Regions from separate parts of the Vogesella sp. AC12 genome, predicted to be linked through region 3. Evidence: predicted binding sites of a transcription regulator. Region 3 holds the regulator's gene; each other region holds the start of a gene.
What was found. The regulator FNR, encoded in region 3, switches genes on or off when oxygen is low (the NO sensors DNR and NnrR bind a similar motif). The targets are predictions, from matches to a motif close to TTGATNNNNATCAA.
Positions count from the first base shown of each region.

Region 1 (4,208 bases), on a different contig from region 3:
GCGCGGTGCCGCTGCCGTGCAGCGCCACCACCAGCCGGTTGTACAGCTCGCGCGCGTAGCTGGGCGGCGCACCGGTATCGAACAGGTCGCCGGCGACGATGACGGCGTCGACGGCGTGCTCGCGCACTTGCCGCAGCAGCCAGTCGATGAAGGCCTGATGCTCTGCCTGGCGGGTCTTGCCCATGAAGTGCTGGCCGAGGTGCCAATCAGAGGTGTGAAGAATGCGCATGAGGGATACGGGAGCGGTGGCAATGTGGCCGATTGTAGCAAGCCCGCCGTGCCGGCAGCATGGCGGCAGACGGATTGCCCGCCTGCCGCCAATTTATTCAGGATCAGGCACCGGCCTTTGCCACTTGCGGGGCAGCCGCTACCGGCACCCGCTGCAGCCCCCACACGTTGGCCGCAATAATCAGCAACACGCCCAGCAGCTGCCAGCCATCCAGCAACCGGCCGTAGGCGAGGTAATCCACCAGCAGCGCCACCACCGGGTAACTGAAACCGAGCAGGCCGATCCAGTGGGTGGGCAGCTGGCGGAAGGCGGCGTACATGATGATGTACATCAGCGTGGTGTGCACCAGCCCCAGCGTGGCCAGATAGCCCCAATGGCTGCCGGCCACCCACAGGCTGGCGTTGTCCAGCAGCGGCCACAGCAGCAGCACGCCGGTCAGCGTCTGCACGCAGGCGATGTGGGTGGGCGCCAGCGTCTTCGGCAGCTGTTTGCTGATCAGCGTCACCACCGCGTACAGCATGGCGGCGCCCAGCGCCAGCAGGATGCCCAGCAGCCCGCCGCCGGCACCCTGCCCCGGCTGCACGATCAGCAGCATGCCGGCAAACGCCACCGCCACCGCGGCCAACTTGCGCACCGTCAGCGCCTCGCCCAACAGCAACCGACCCAGCAACAGCAGCCAGAACGGCTGGGTGTGATACACCACGGTGGCGATGCCGATCGAGCTGTAGTGATAGGCGTTGAACAGCAGCAGCCAGTTGCCCACCAGCGCCACGCCGCCGGCAATGCACCACAGCAGGCTGGCCCGGGTAAACGGCCACGTTTGCCACAGCCCGCGCCACCAGGCGTACAGGCCCAGCCCCAACGCACCCAGCACGCAGCGCACGAATACCACGTTCCAGACCGGCTGCCCCGACTGCAGCACGAACCAGCCGATGGTGCCGGACAGGGCCATGGCGGCCAGCATCTGCAGCACGCCGGTGCGTAAATTTTGTTGTGTCATGATCAGGTTCTCCTTGCAGGCTAGTGTGCTACAGCATACGCAGCTCGCGCAGCCGGTTGAATGGGCTTTGCAAGGCAAAAACCGCCTGCTACCTTGTAAATATCGCCAAATCGACAGGATTGCCTGCAATGAAAGACTGGATCGACGTGCAGCTGGTGGGGCTGCTGCAACAGGACGCGCGGCAGAGCATTGCCGAGCTGGCTCGGCAGCTGAAGATGTCCGGCCCCAGCGTGTCGGAACGGCTGAAGCGGCTGGAGGAACACGGCGCCATTCGCGGCTACACGCCGGAGCTGGACTGGCCGCAGTGGGGCTACACCCTGCAGGCCATCGTGCGGCTGCGCCCGCTGCCGGGCCAGCTCAAGGCGCTGGAGGCGCGCCTCGTCGCCACGCCGCAGTTCACCGAGTGTGACAAGGTCACCGGCGAGGATTGCTACATCGCCCGCCTGCTGCTGCGCGACATCGGCCAGCTGGACGAGATCCTGGACGGCTTTGCCGAGCTGGCCACCACCGCCACCAGCATCGTCAAGGCCAGCCCGGTGCTGCGCCGGCTGCCGCCGCTGCTGCCGTAGCAGAACGCAGCCACGCAAGGTTGGCCGCAGCGCGTATCGCTCAGTCGGAGACGGGATGAATCTCGATGCCGAGCGCGCGCCCAAGGCCCGCCGGCTGGATCAGCAGATCGGCCAGGGTGTGGCGTGACAGCTCGCCGTAGAAGGCCTCTTGCGCGGCGTGCAGCACGCGATACAGCCGACAGCACGCGGCAATGCGGCAGTGCGAGTGCTGCGCGTCGAAACACTCGACCAGCACGTTGTCTGCCTCCGCCGCCCGCACCAGCTGGCCGAGGTTGACCTGCTGCGGCGCGTGCGTCAGGCGCATGCCGCCGCCCTTGCCGCGCACCGTGGTGAGATAGCCCTGCTGCCCCAGAAAATGCACCACCTTGGTCAGGTGGCTGGCGGAAATGTCGTAGGCGTGGGCGATCTCGCCGATGGTCACCAGGCGCTCGCCCGCCAGCGCGCTGTACATCATTACCCGCAGGCAGTAGTCGGTAAAGGCGGTCAATCGCACGGTCGGGACCATTCCATAGTGTTGTTCAATCCGGCGGCTTATGCAGTCGGACTCGGGCCGCCATTCTACCCTGCCGGCCAGCGCCCGGTTGCGGCGGTTTGCGTCACGCCGGCCTGCCGTTGCGGTAAAAGCCGGCCGGAAACGCGCGTTCTTGATGCGCCTCAAGCGAATGGACTTTGCTCGATAACATTCATTTTCTATGAATGTTATCGGGTATAAGATTCATCTCAGACGAATCTTATACCCCCTCAAGGAGCATCACCATGGCTTTCACCGTCAAGAACAATATCCGCTGGGTCGGCAAACAGGACTGGGAGCTGCGCGAATTTCACGGCAGCGAATACAGCACCCACCGCGGTTCCAGCTACAACAGCTACCTGATCAAGGAAGAAAAGATCGCGCTGATCGACACCGTGTGGGCGCCGTATGCCGAAGAATTCGTCGCCAACCTGGCAAAAGAAGTCGATCTCGGCGCCATCGACTACATCATCGCCAACCACGGCGAGATCGACCACAGCGGTGCCCTGCCGGCGCTGATGGCGCGCATCCCCGACACCCCGATCTACTGCACCGCCAACGGCGCCAAGTCACTGCGCGGCCACTATCACCAAGACTGGAACTTCAAGATCGTCAAGACCGGCGACAGCCTGGATCTTGGCAACGGCAAGCAGCTGGTATTCGTCGAGATGCCGATGCTGCACTGGCCGGACAGCATGGCCACCTATATGACCGGCGACGCCGTGCTGTTCAGCAACGACGCCTTTGGCCAGCACTACGCCAGCGCGCAGATGTTCAACGACCAGTGCGACCCGGTCGAGCTGCAGGAAGAGTGCATCAAGTATTACGCCAACATCCTGACCCCGTTCAGCGCGCTGGTGACCCAGAAAATCCACGAAGTGCTGGCCTTGAATCTGCCGATCGACATGATCGCCACCAGCCACGGCATCATCTGGCGCGACAAGCCGACCCAGATCGTCGAGCAGTACCTGAAATGGGCTGACGACTACCAGGAAAACCAGATCACCCTGGTCTACGACACCATGTGGAACGGCACCCGCATGATGGCCGAGGCAATTGCCGAGGGCATCCGCAACGCCGATCAGGATGTCGTGATCAAGCTGTTCAACCTGTCCAACAGCGACAAGAACGACGTGCTCACCCACGTATTCAAGTCCAAGGCCATCCTGGTCGGCAGCCCGACCGTCAACAACGTGATGCTGCCGCACGTCGCCGCCCTGCTCGAAGAAATGACCGGCCTGCGCTTCAGGAACAAGGCGGCGGCGGCCTTCGGCACCCACGGCTGGAGCGGCGGCGCGGTGGAACGCATCGCCAAACGCCTGGACGACGCTGGCTTCCGTGTCCTTAACCAGGGCATCGCCGCGGAATGGCGACCAACCGACGATGCGCTCTCGCAGGCGGTGCGCTTTGGCGAGGCCTTCATCGGGCAGCTGGGCCAGCGCGAGCCGCTGGCGGCGAGTGATACCGGCAGCTGTGGCAGCGGCAAGATGCGCTGCAAGACCTGCTCGTGGGCCTATGACCCGCAACAGGGCGAAGCCTCGCAAGGCGTGGCCGCCGGCACCGCCTGGCCGGATGTCGCGGAGAGCTTCCTGTGCCCGGTGTGCTTCATGGGTAAGAGCGACTTTGTTCCCGCGTAAACAACCGTCCCCGGAGATTCCTGATGAAAAAACCCCTCGTCATCATCGGTAGCGGCCACGCCGGCTACACCCTGGCCCGGGCGTTCCGCCAGCTTGATACCAGCACCCCCGTCATCATCCTGACCCAGGACGGCGGCGAGCAGTATCCCAAGCCACAGCTCAGCCACGGCTTCGGCCGACAAATGGCAGCCGAGCAGCTGGTGCAGCAGCACGCCACCGCCGTCGTCGCCGAGCTGAAAATCATGGTGCGCCCCAATACCCT
Region 1 is NZ_JANFNU010000001.1:399,142-403,349, reverse strand. It holds gene sbcD (exonuclease subunit SbcD) at 1-229, opposite strand, end outside; gene NOM55_RS02045 (DMT family transporter) at 333-1,229, opposite strand; gene NOM55_RS02040 (Lrp/AsnC family transcriptional regulator) at 1,358-1,798, shown strand; gene NOM55_RS02035 (Rrf2 family transcriptional regulator) at 1,839-2,291, opposite strand; gene norV (anaerobic nitric oxide reductase flavorubredoxin) at 2,555-3,946, shown strand; gene NOM55_RS02025 (FAD-dependent oxidoreductase) at 3,970-4,208, shown strand, end outside.
Region 1: the regulator FNR is predicted to act here: its motif matches at 2,443-2,456, upstream of norV (anaerobic nitric oxide reductase flavorubredoxin).

Region 2 (4,208 bases), on a different contig from region 3:
GTCGGCCGGCACGTTGACGGTCTTGGAGATGGCGGTGTCGATGTACGGCGCCACTGCCGCCACCATGCGCATGTGATCAAGCGCGCTCATCTGCAGCGCGCTGACGAAATACTCCGGTAGCGCGTTGGTGTCGCCGCCCTGCATGCGGTACACGCGGTAGGCGTGATCTTCCACCAGGTATTCCTGCTGCGTGCCGTCGGCCATGCGCTTCTTGCGGGTGTAGTACCAGGAAAACGGCGGCTCGATGCCGTTGGAGGCATTGTCGGCAAACGCCAGCGAGATGGTACCGGTCGGCGCGATGGACAGCAGGTGCGAGTTGCGGATGCCGTGCTTCTTGATGCGCGCCTTGAGCTTGTCCGGCAGGCGGCTGGCGCAGTGCGGCGCCGCCAGGTACTTGTCGGCATCGAACAGCGGGAAGGCGCCCTTCTCGATGGCCAGATCCACCGAGGCGTCGTAGGCGGCATCGCGCATGTGTTCGGAAATGCTGGCGGCCAACCTGCGGCCTTCCTCGCTGTCGTAGCGCACCTTGAGCATGATCAGCGCGTCGCCCAACCCGGTGAAGCCCAGCCCGACGCGGCGCTTGTTCTGCGCCTCACGCTGCTGCTCCACCAGCGGCCACACGGTGAGGTCGAGCACGTTGTCCAGCATGCGGATCGAGGTGCGCACCACCTTCTCGAAGGCCTTGAAATCGAAGGCTGGCGCGTCGCCGAACGGCTGGCGCACGAACTTGCACAGGTTGATGGAGCCCAGGTCGCAGCAGCCGTAGTCCGGCAGCGGCTGTTCACCGCACGGGTTGGTGGACTCGATCACCTCGCAGTAGGACAGGTTGTTGTCGGCGTTGATCTTGGACATGAACAGCACGCCCGGCTCGGCGTGGTCGTAGGTCGAGGCCATGATCTGCTGCCACAGCTCGCGGGCGCGCACGCTGCGGTACACCCACAGCCCGTCCTCGCGCTGGAAGCTGTCGGGGAAGGCATCCGATGCCGGCGCCACCGCGTGGGTCAGTTGCCAGTCGCCGTCGGCCTCCACCGCCTGCATGAAGGCATCGGACACCCCCACCGACATGTTGAAGTTGGCGAGGTCACCGCCGTCCTTGGCGTGGATGAAGGCCTCGATATCCGGGTGGCTAACATCCAGCACCCCCATCTGCGCACCGCGGCGCGCACCGGCGGATTCCACCGTTTCGCAGCTGCGGTCGAACACGCGCATGTACGACACCGGGCCGGAGGCGCGGCTGTTGGTGCCCTTCACCCGCGCACCCTTGGGGCGGATACGGCTGAAGTTGTAGCCGACCCCGCCGCCACGACGCATGGTTTCCGCCGACTGCAGCAGCGCCTCGTAGATGCCGACCTTGCCGTGCTCGCTGACAGACACCGCATCGCCGACCGGCTGCACGAAGCAGTTGATCAGCGTGGCCTTGAGATCGGTGCCAGCGGCGGAATTGATGCGGCCGCCGGGGATGAAACCGTTGTCCAGCGCCTCGAAAAACAGCGGGGCGAAGCGTTGCGGATCCTGCTCCTGCTCGGCCAGTGCCTGCGCCACGCGCTGGCGCACTTCGCTGACCGACTGTTCGCCGTTCTTCGCGTATTTTTCCAGCAATACCTCGCGTGAAATATCCTGCTCCGCAAACGCTACGCTATTGTCCCGGTTCATGCCGCCCCCGCTAGATGTGGTGTCTTGAAAGTTTAAGTCTACTAGATACAGCACTCCACGCCCTTGATTTTCATTAAAGCGGCACCACTGAGCAGCCTGCGGCCAACCCTGTGCGGCAGGCATACAACAGCCGCAACACAGCGCAACAAACGCTTGCGGCCAACCTTGTGACAAGGTTGGCCGCAAGCGGAAAAGCAGGCGCTTATTTCAGTTTCAGCAGCAGCGGCACGCCGTCCTTGTCGGCCTTGACCTTGTCGGCGTCCAGCACGCTGATGCGCTCGGCCAGCTCCGGTTTCGCCGCCAGCAGCAGCTGCCGTGCCGCCTCGCCACGGGCGCGGGCCAGCGCCTGCAGCGCGCTGTCGTCGATCTTCTGCGCCGCCAGCAGTTCAGCACGCATCGACTGCGCGCGCTCGGCGGTGTCCTTCTCGCTGGCCACGCGCTTGAGCCAGGCAAAACGGCCAAACTGCACCGCGTAGCCATCGCCCACCGCCTTGCGGATCGCCGGATCGCCCATGTCCGGCAGCGGCAGCGGTTCGTCGGCCTGCAGCTGGTAGGCGGCACGCTTGAGGATGTCGCTGTCGACGCGGTAGCGCGCGAGCTCCTTGCTGTCCTGCTCGGCGTCATAACCACCGCCGATGGCCAGCGCCAGCTTCGGCCGCTTAGCCAGCAGCTCGGCCAGCTTCAGCAGCTTCTCGCGCTCCGGCGGCGGGATGCGGTCGTCGCCAGCATCGGCGTAGATGTCGTCGAAGCCCTCGCCGCCAAACAGCGCGCGGAACGGCGCGGTGACGATCTTGACCACGATGTTGCGGAACGCCTGCCACACCAGGTGGCCGTAGGAGAAGTCCGGCGCATCGAGGCTGCCGGCCACCGGCAGCGACAGGTCGATGCGGCCGTCGCTGTCCTCCAGCAGCGCCACCGCCAGGCGCAGCGGCAGGCGGGTACCGTCGTAGTCGCTCACCTCCTCACCCAGCTGGATGTGGTCGATCACCATGCGGTTTTCGCCCTGTAGCTGGCGGTTTTTCAGCACGTAGCGCAGCTCGGTGCTCAGGCTGCCATCGGTGATCTTCCAGCCGGCAAAGGTCATCGAGTACGGATTGAGGCTGCCCAGCGGGATGTTGCGGAAGTTCAGCACCATGTCGAGATCGTTGGTCACCGCCAGCGGCGACAGCGCACCGCGGATGCGCACGTCGCCGAACTGGTCGACGCGACCGTCCAGCGTTACCGTACCGCGCCGCCCCGGGCGGCTGGACAGGCCGAGCACGGTGCCGGACAGCGAGTGGATGCGGGTGGCAAAGCTGGGGTTGAGGCCGAGGTCGGCAAAGTCCATGCGCGCATTGCGCACGCGGACGGCACGCACCTCGACCAGCGGCAGCTTGTCGCCGCTATCGCCCTTGGCGGCGGGCGCCGCCTTGGCCGCCGGCTGCGGCTTCATCAGGTGCGCAAAATTGGGCACCCGCTTTTCATCGAGGATCAGCCGCAGCTGCGGCGACACCAGCCGCACGTCGCCGAGGCTGATCCTGTCCGGCTGCGCCTTGATGCCGCTGACGGCCAGCTGCTGCCAGCCCAGCAGCATCTCGCGCCGGCCCGGTTCGTACAGCGCCAGCTTGTCCAGCGCCGCCTTGCCGTCGGCCTGCCAGCGACTGCCCTGCAGTGCAAAGCCGAGATCGGCCGACAGCTCGCCACCGCCAAAACGCAGCACGGTATTGTCCAGCGCATACGGCGCCACGTCACGCAGCGGCAGGCGGCTGGCGCGCAGCTTGCCCTTGATGTCCTGCAGGTTGGCCGCAAGCGTGCCATCCAGCTGCAGCCAGCCCTGCCCCAGCGCCGCCGCCAGCTGTACGGCAAAGCCCTGCTGCGGATCGCCGCTGACGCTGGCGCTGACATCCTGCAAGGCCACGCTCACCGGCTGGCCGGTGCCGGCATCGCGCCAGCTGAGCGCGGACTGCGCCAGCGTCAGCTGCGGATAGCGGATCTGCCACGGCTGGCCGGCACTGGCGGCGGCCGGCGTCGGGGCGGTGGTGGTGGTGACCGGCAGCGGGCGCAGCGCCTCGCCGATGTCCAGCTGCCCGGCCTTGTTGCGGGCGATGGCCAGCTGCAGCCCGGCGACGCTGATGTCACCCGGCGTCAGCTGCCGCTTGCCCAGATCCAGCTGGCTGCTGGCCAGCTGCAGCCGCGCCAGGCTGGCGAACGCCGGCTTGCCCTGGCTGGCGGCGCTCAGTTGCGACAGCGCCAGCGTGGCGTTGCCGACCTTGACGCTGCCATCCGCCGCCACCGCCAGCGCCGCCTGCAGGCTGTCCAGCCGCACACTGGCGGCCAGCGGCGCGACAAAGCCGCGGTGCTCGGCGCGCAGCTGCCAGTTGTCGACGCGGATGGCCGGCAGGCTCACCGTCCAGCCTCCCGCCGGCTTGGTGGTAGCTACCGCCGCTTTGACCGGCGCGGCGGTTTTCACGCTGGCAGCCGGTGCGGGAGGCAAGGCCGCCAGCCAGTCCGGCTGCCCCAGACGGTCGAGCACGGTATCCAGCTCGCCGCCGGCAAGACTGAGCCTGCCCACGGTC
Region 2 is NZ_JANFNU010000004.1:29,622-33,829, reverse strand. It holds gene NOM55_RS08280 (adenosylcobalamin-dependent ribonucleoside-diphosphate reductase) at 1-1,653, opposite strand, end outside; gene NOM55_RS08275 (DUF748 domain-containing protein) at 1,856-4,208, opposite strand, start outside.
Region 2: the regulator FNR is predicted to act here: its motif matches at 1,717-1,730, upstream of NOM55_RS08280 (adenosylcobalamin-dependent ribonucleoside-diphosphate reductase).

Region 3 (4,208 bases):
GGTCTGTTGACGCCCAACTTCGCCCGCCTGCTGGGCGCGCGCGGCGCACGCGACGAGCTGGCCTACAGTGCGCTGCTGGGCGCGCTGCTGCTGCTGGCGACCGACGCGGTGGCGCTGCTGGCCAGCGGCTGGTCGGCCGATCTGGTGCCCAGCGGTGCGGCGGCGGCACTGATTGGCGCGCCGGCGCTGCTGTGGTTTACCCGCCGCCAGTTGCCGGGCGGCAGCCAGCAGAGTCTGGCGCTGACACCGGCGGCGCGCCCGTTGCGTCCGTGGGGCTGGGCGCTGCTGCTGAGCGGCCTGCTGGCGCTGGCCGTGCTGAGCCTGACGCTGGCGCCGGGCGCGCACGGCTGGCAGCTGGCGTGGCCGGACGCGCTGATCTGGTCGTTCCGCTGGCCGCGCACGCTCACCGCGGTGGCCGCCGGTGCCGGGCTGGCCGTCGCCGGCGTGGTGTTGCAGCGGCTGCTGCGCAACCCGCTGGCCAGCCCGGACATCCTGGGGCTGTCGGCCGGCGCCACGCTGGCATTGCTGGCGGCCAGCCTGTGGCTGGGGCGGCCGCTGCAGCAGGGCGGGCCGCTGATGGCCTTTGGCGGCAGCCTGGCGGTGCTGGGCCTGCTGCTGTGGCTGGGGCGGCGTCAGCAGTACGCGCCGGGGATGATGGCGCTGGTCGGCATCTCGCTGGCGGCCTTGCTGGAGGCGGTGCTGCAGTTCGCGCTGGCGCGCGGCACGGCGGATAGCTTCGCCATCCTCGGCTGGCTGGCCGGCTCCACCTATCGCGTATCGGGAGAGCAGGCGCTGCTGCTCAGCGGCGGCGTGCTGCTGCTGGGCGCGCTGGCGCTGTGCGGCCAACGTGCGCTGACGCTATTGAGCATTGGCGACGGTGTGGCGCAAGGGCGCGGCCTGCACTTGGCACGCAGCCGGCTGACGTGGCTGACACTGGTGGCGCTGCTGACCGCGCTGGTCACCAGCGTGCTGGGGCCGGTTGGCTTTCTCGGCCTGCTGGCACCGCATATCGCCGCCATGCTCGGCGCGCGCCGCGTGCTGCAGCAGCTGCTGCTGGCGGCGCTGCTGGGCAGCGTGCTGCTGCTGGTGGCGGACTGGCTGGGGCGGGTGCTGATCTTCCCGCTGCAGGTGCCGGTCGGCATCCTGGCCTCGGTGCTGTGCGGGGCGTATTTCATCTTGTTGTTGCTGGCGCAGCGTTTGCGCCGGGGGAGGGCGTAATGGCGCGGGCAGTCTGGACAACGTTGGCCGCAGCGTTGCTGCTGTGGTCTGGACTGGCGGCGGCGCTGACCGTGCGCGACAGCGACGGCGTGCATCATTTTGCACGCTCGCCGCAGCGGGTGGTGGCGCTGAGCTGGGAGGCCGCCGAACAGTTGCTGGAGTTGGGCATTACGCCGTTGGCGGTAGCCGATGCCGACGACTATCGCAAGTGGGTGGTGCGGCCAACCTTGCCATCTACCACGCTGCCGGCCGGCGGTCGGCTGGAGCCCAACCTGGAGCTGCTGGCCAGCCTGAAGCCGGACCTGATCATCATCAGCCCCAGCCTACTGGACATGCGGCCGCAACTGGCGCGCATCGCCCCGGTGCTGTACTTCGACGCCTACCGTCACGATCACGACAACGCGCAGGTGGCGCGTGACATCTACCTGCAGCTGGCCGGGCTGTTCGGGCGCACGGCGCTGGCCGAGCGGCGGCTGACCGGCATGGAGCAGGGCTTTGCCCGCCTGCGCGGCCGGCTGCAGCAGCGCTTCGGCACGCAGCTGCCGCGGGTGGACGTGATCCGTTTTGCCAGCCCGGCGGTGGTGTACGTGTACGGCAGCAACTCGATGCCGCTGCACGCGCTGCAGCGGCTGGGCATCGCCGGCACGCCGCAGCCGGCGGCGTCGATCTGGGGGGTGACGCAGCAGCAGGTGGTGCAGCTGGGGCAGCTGCGCGACAGCGTGGTGCTGTACCAGCAGCCGTTCGAGCAGGCCGGCAAGCTGTTCGGCACCCCGTTGTGGCGGGCGATGCCTTTCGTGCAGCGCGGCCGCTTCGGCGCGGTGCGCGCCACCTGGAGCTACGGCGGCATCTTCTCGCTGTACTACCTGGCCGAGGCGATGAGCGACGCGCTGCTGCGGCTGCCGCATGGTGCGCGCTAGCCGGCGGTGACAAGCAAAAAGCCCGGAGCAAGTCCGGGCTTTTTTATTGGGTCACGCGGCGGGCTTAGCCGGCGCTGTTGGCCTGCGAGCAGCCGGCCACCAGGGCCTTCAGCTCTTCCGGGCGGACCAGCTGGATGTGCTTGTGATCGACCAGGATCCAGCCCTGCTGCTGGAATTTCGACAGCGTGCGGCTGACGGTTTCCAGTTTCAGGCCGAGGAAGCTGCCGATTTCCTCGCGGCTCATGCGCAGGATGAAATCGTTGGCGGCAAAGCCGCGGCTGGCCAGGCGCTGCGACAGGTTGAGCAGGAAGGCGGCGAGGCGTTCTTCCGCCTTCATATTGCCCAGCAGCAGCATCACCGACTGGTCGCGCACGATTTCGCGGCTCATCAGGCGGAAGAAGTGGTGTTGCAGGCTGGGGATGTCGCGTCCCAGGCTTTCCATGCGGCTGAACGGCAGCTCGCACACCTCGCTGTCCTCCAGCGCGATGGCGTCGCAACCGTGGGTGTTGGAGGAAATGCCGTCCAGCCCCATCAGCTCGCCGGACATGTGGAAACCGGTAACCTGTTCGCGGCCGTCCTGGCTGGAAACGCAGGTCTTGAAATAGCCGGTGCGCACCGCGTATAAAGAACGGAAACCTTCTCCGCTGCGGAACAGGTATTCACCGCGCTTGAAACGGCGGCTCTGACGGATAACGGCATCCAGCTGGGCCATCTCGTCACGGTTTAGCCCCACCGGCAGGCACAATTCACGCAGGCTGCAGTTGGAACAAGTGACTTTCAGCGAATGCAGGGGGGAGGACAGATCGTTCATACCGAGAGTCGATTTCCAGGGACAGATGAGCTTGCTTGATGAGCGTCAATGCAGATCAAGGCGTAATTGCGCAAATTTACCAGTCCCCCACCAGATTTCCAATCAAAATATATGATGGCTGCTCATTCTGCATTTATCCCGACCCAATGTGTTTTCGACCGGACCCTGATCGAAACACTGGAAGGGTCCGGTCCGCGTTACACCTCCTATCCGACTGCCGACCGTTTTCACGCCGGTTTCGGGGTGAATGATTATGAACATTGCCTGGCGCAGCGCGCCATTGGGGCAAACCATCGCGGCATTTCGCTGTACGTGCACATCCCGTTCTGCAACACCATCTGCTACTACTGCGGCTGCAACAAGATCATCACCAAGGACAAGAGCCGTGCCGACGCCTACCTCGACTACCTGGAAAAGGAAATCGCGCTGGTGGCGGAAAAACTCGGCTGTCGCGAGAAGGTGATCCAGCTGCATTTCGGCGGCGGCACACCGACCTTCCTGTCCGATGCGCAGCTGGACCGGGTGATGGGCGTCATCAACCGCTACTTCGAGCTGCTGCCGGAAGGCGAGTTCTCGATCGAGATCGACCCGCGCAAGGTTGGCCGCGACACCGTGCTGCACCTGGGCCGTCTCGGTTTCAACCGCATGAGCGTCGGCATCCAGGATTTCGATCCGGCGGTGCAGCAGGCGGTGAACCGCATCCAGAGCGAGGCGGAAACCCGGCTGGTGATCGACGCCGCGCGCGAGGCCGGCTTCAAGTCGGTGAGCGTGGACCTGATCTACGGCCTGCCGCTGCAGAGCGCGCACTCGCTGGAAAGCACCGTCAACAAGGTGATCGCGATGTCGCCGGACCGTATCGCGCTGTACAACTACGCGCACCTGCCGACCGTGTTCAAGCCGCAGCGCCGCATCAACGAGGCCGATCTGCCGTCCAGCGCCACCAAGCTCGACATCCTGCAGAACTCGGTACAGCAGCTGAGCGACGCCGGTTACGTGTTCATCGGCATGGACCACTTCGCCAAGCCCGGTGACGAGCTGACGCGCGCGCTGGAGCAGGGCCGCCTGCAGCGCAACTTCCAGGGCTACTCCACCCACGCCGATTGCGACATGATCGGCTTCGGCGTGTCGTCGATCGGCAAGGTCGGCCCCTGTTACTCGCAGAATGAAAAAGACATCGACGCCTACTACGCTGCGCTGGACGCCGGCCACCTGCCGGTGATGCGCGGCATGACGCTGACTCAGGACGACATCCTGCGCCGCAG
Region 3 is NZ_JANFNU010000002.1:288,924-293,131, forward strand. It holds gene fhuB (Fe(3+)-hydroxamate ABC transporter permease FhuB) at 1-1,218, shown strand, start outside; gene NOM55_RS05205 (iron-siderophore ABC transporter substrate-binding protein) at 1,218-2,135, shown strand; gene fnr (fumarate/nitrate reduction transcriptional regulator Fnr) at 2,200-2,946, opposite strand; gene hemN (oxygen-independent coproporphyrinogen III oxidase) at 3,058-4,208, shown strand, end outside.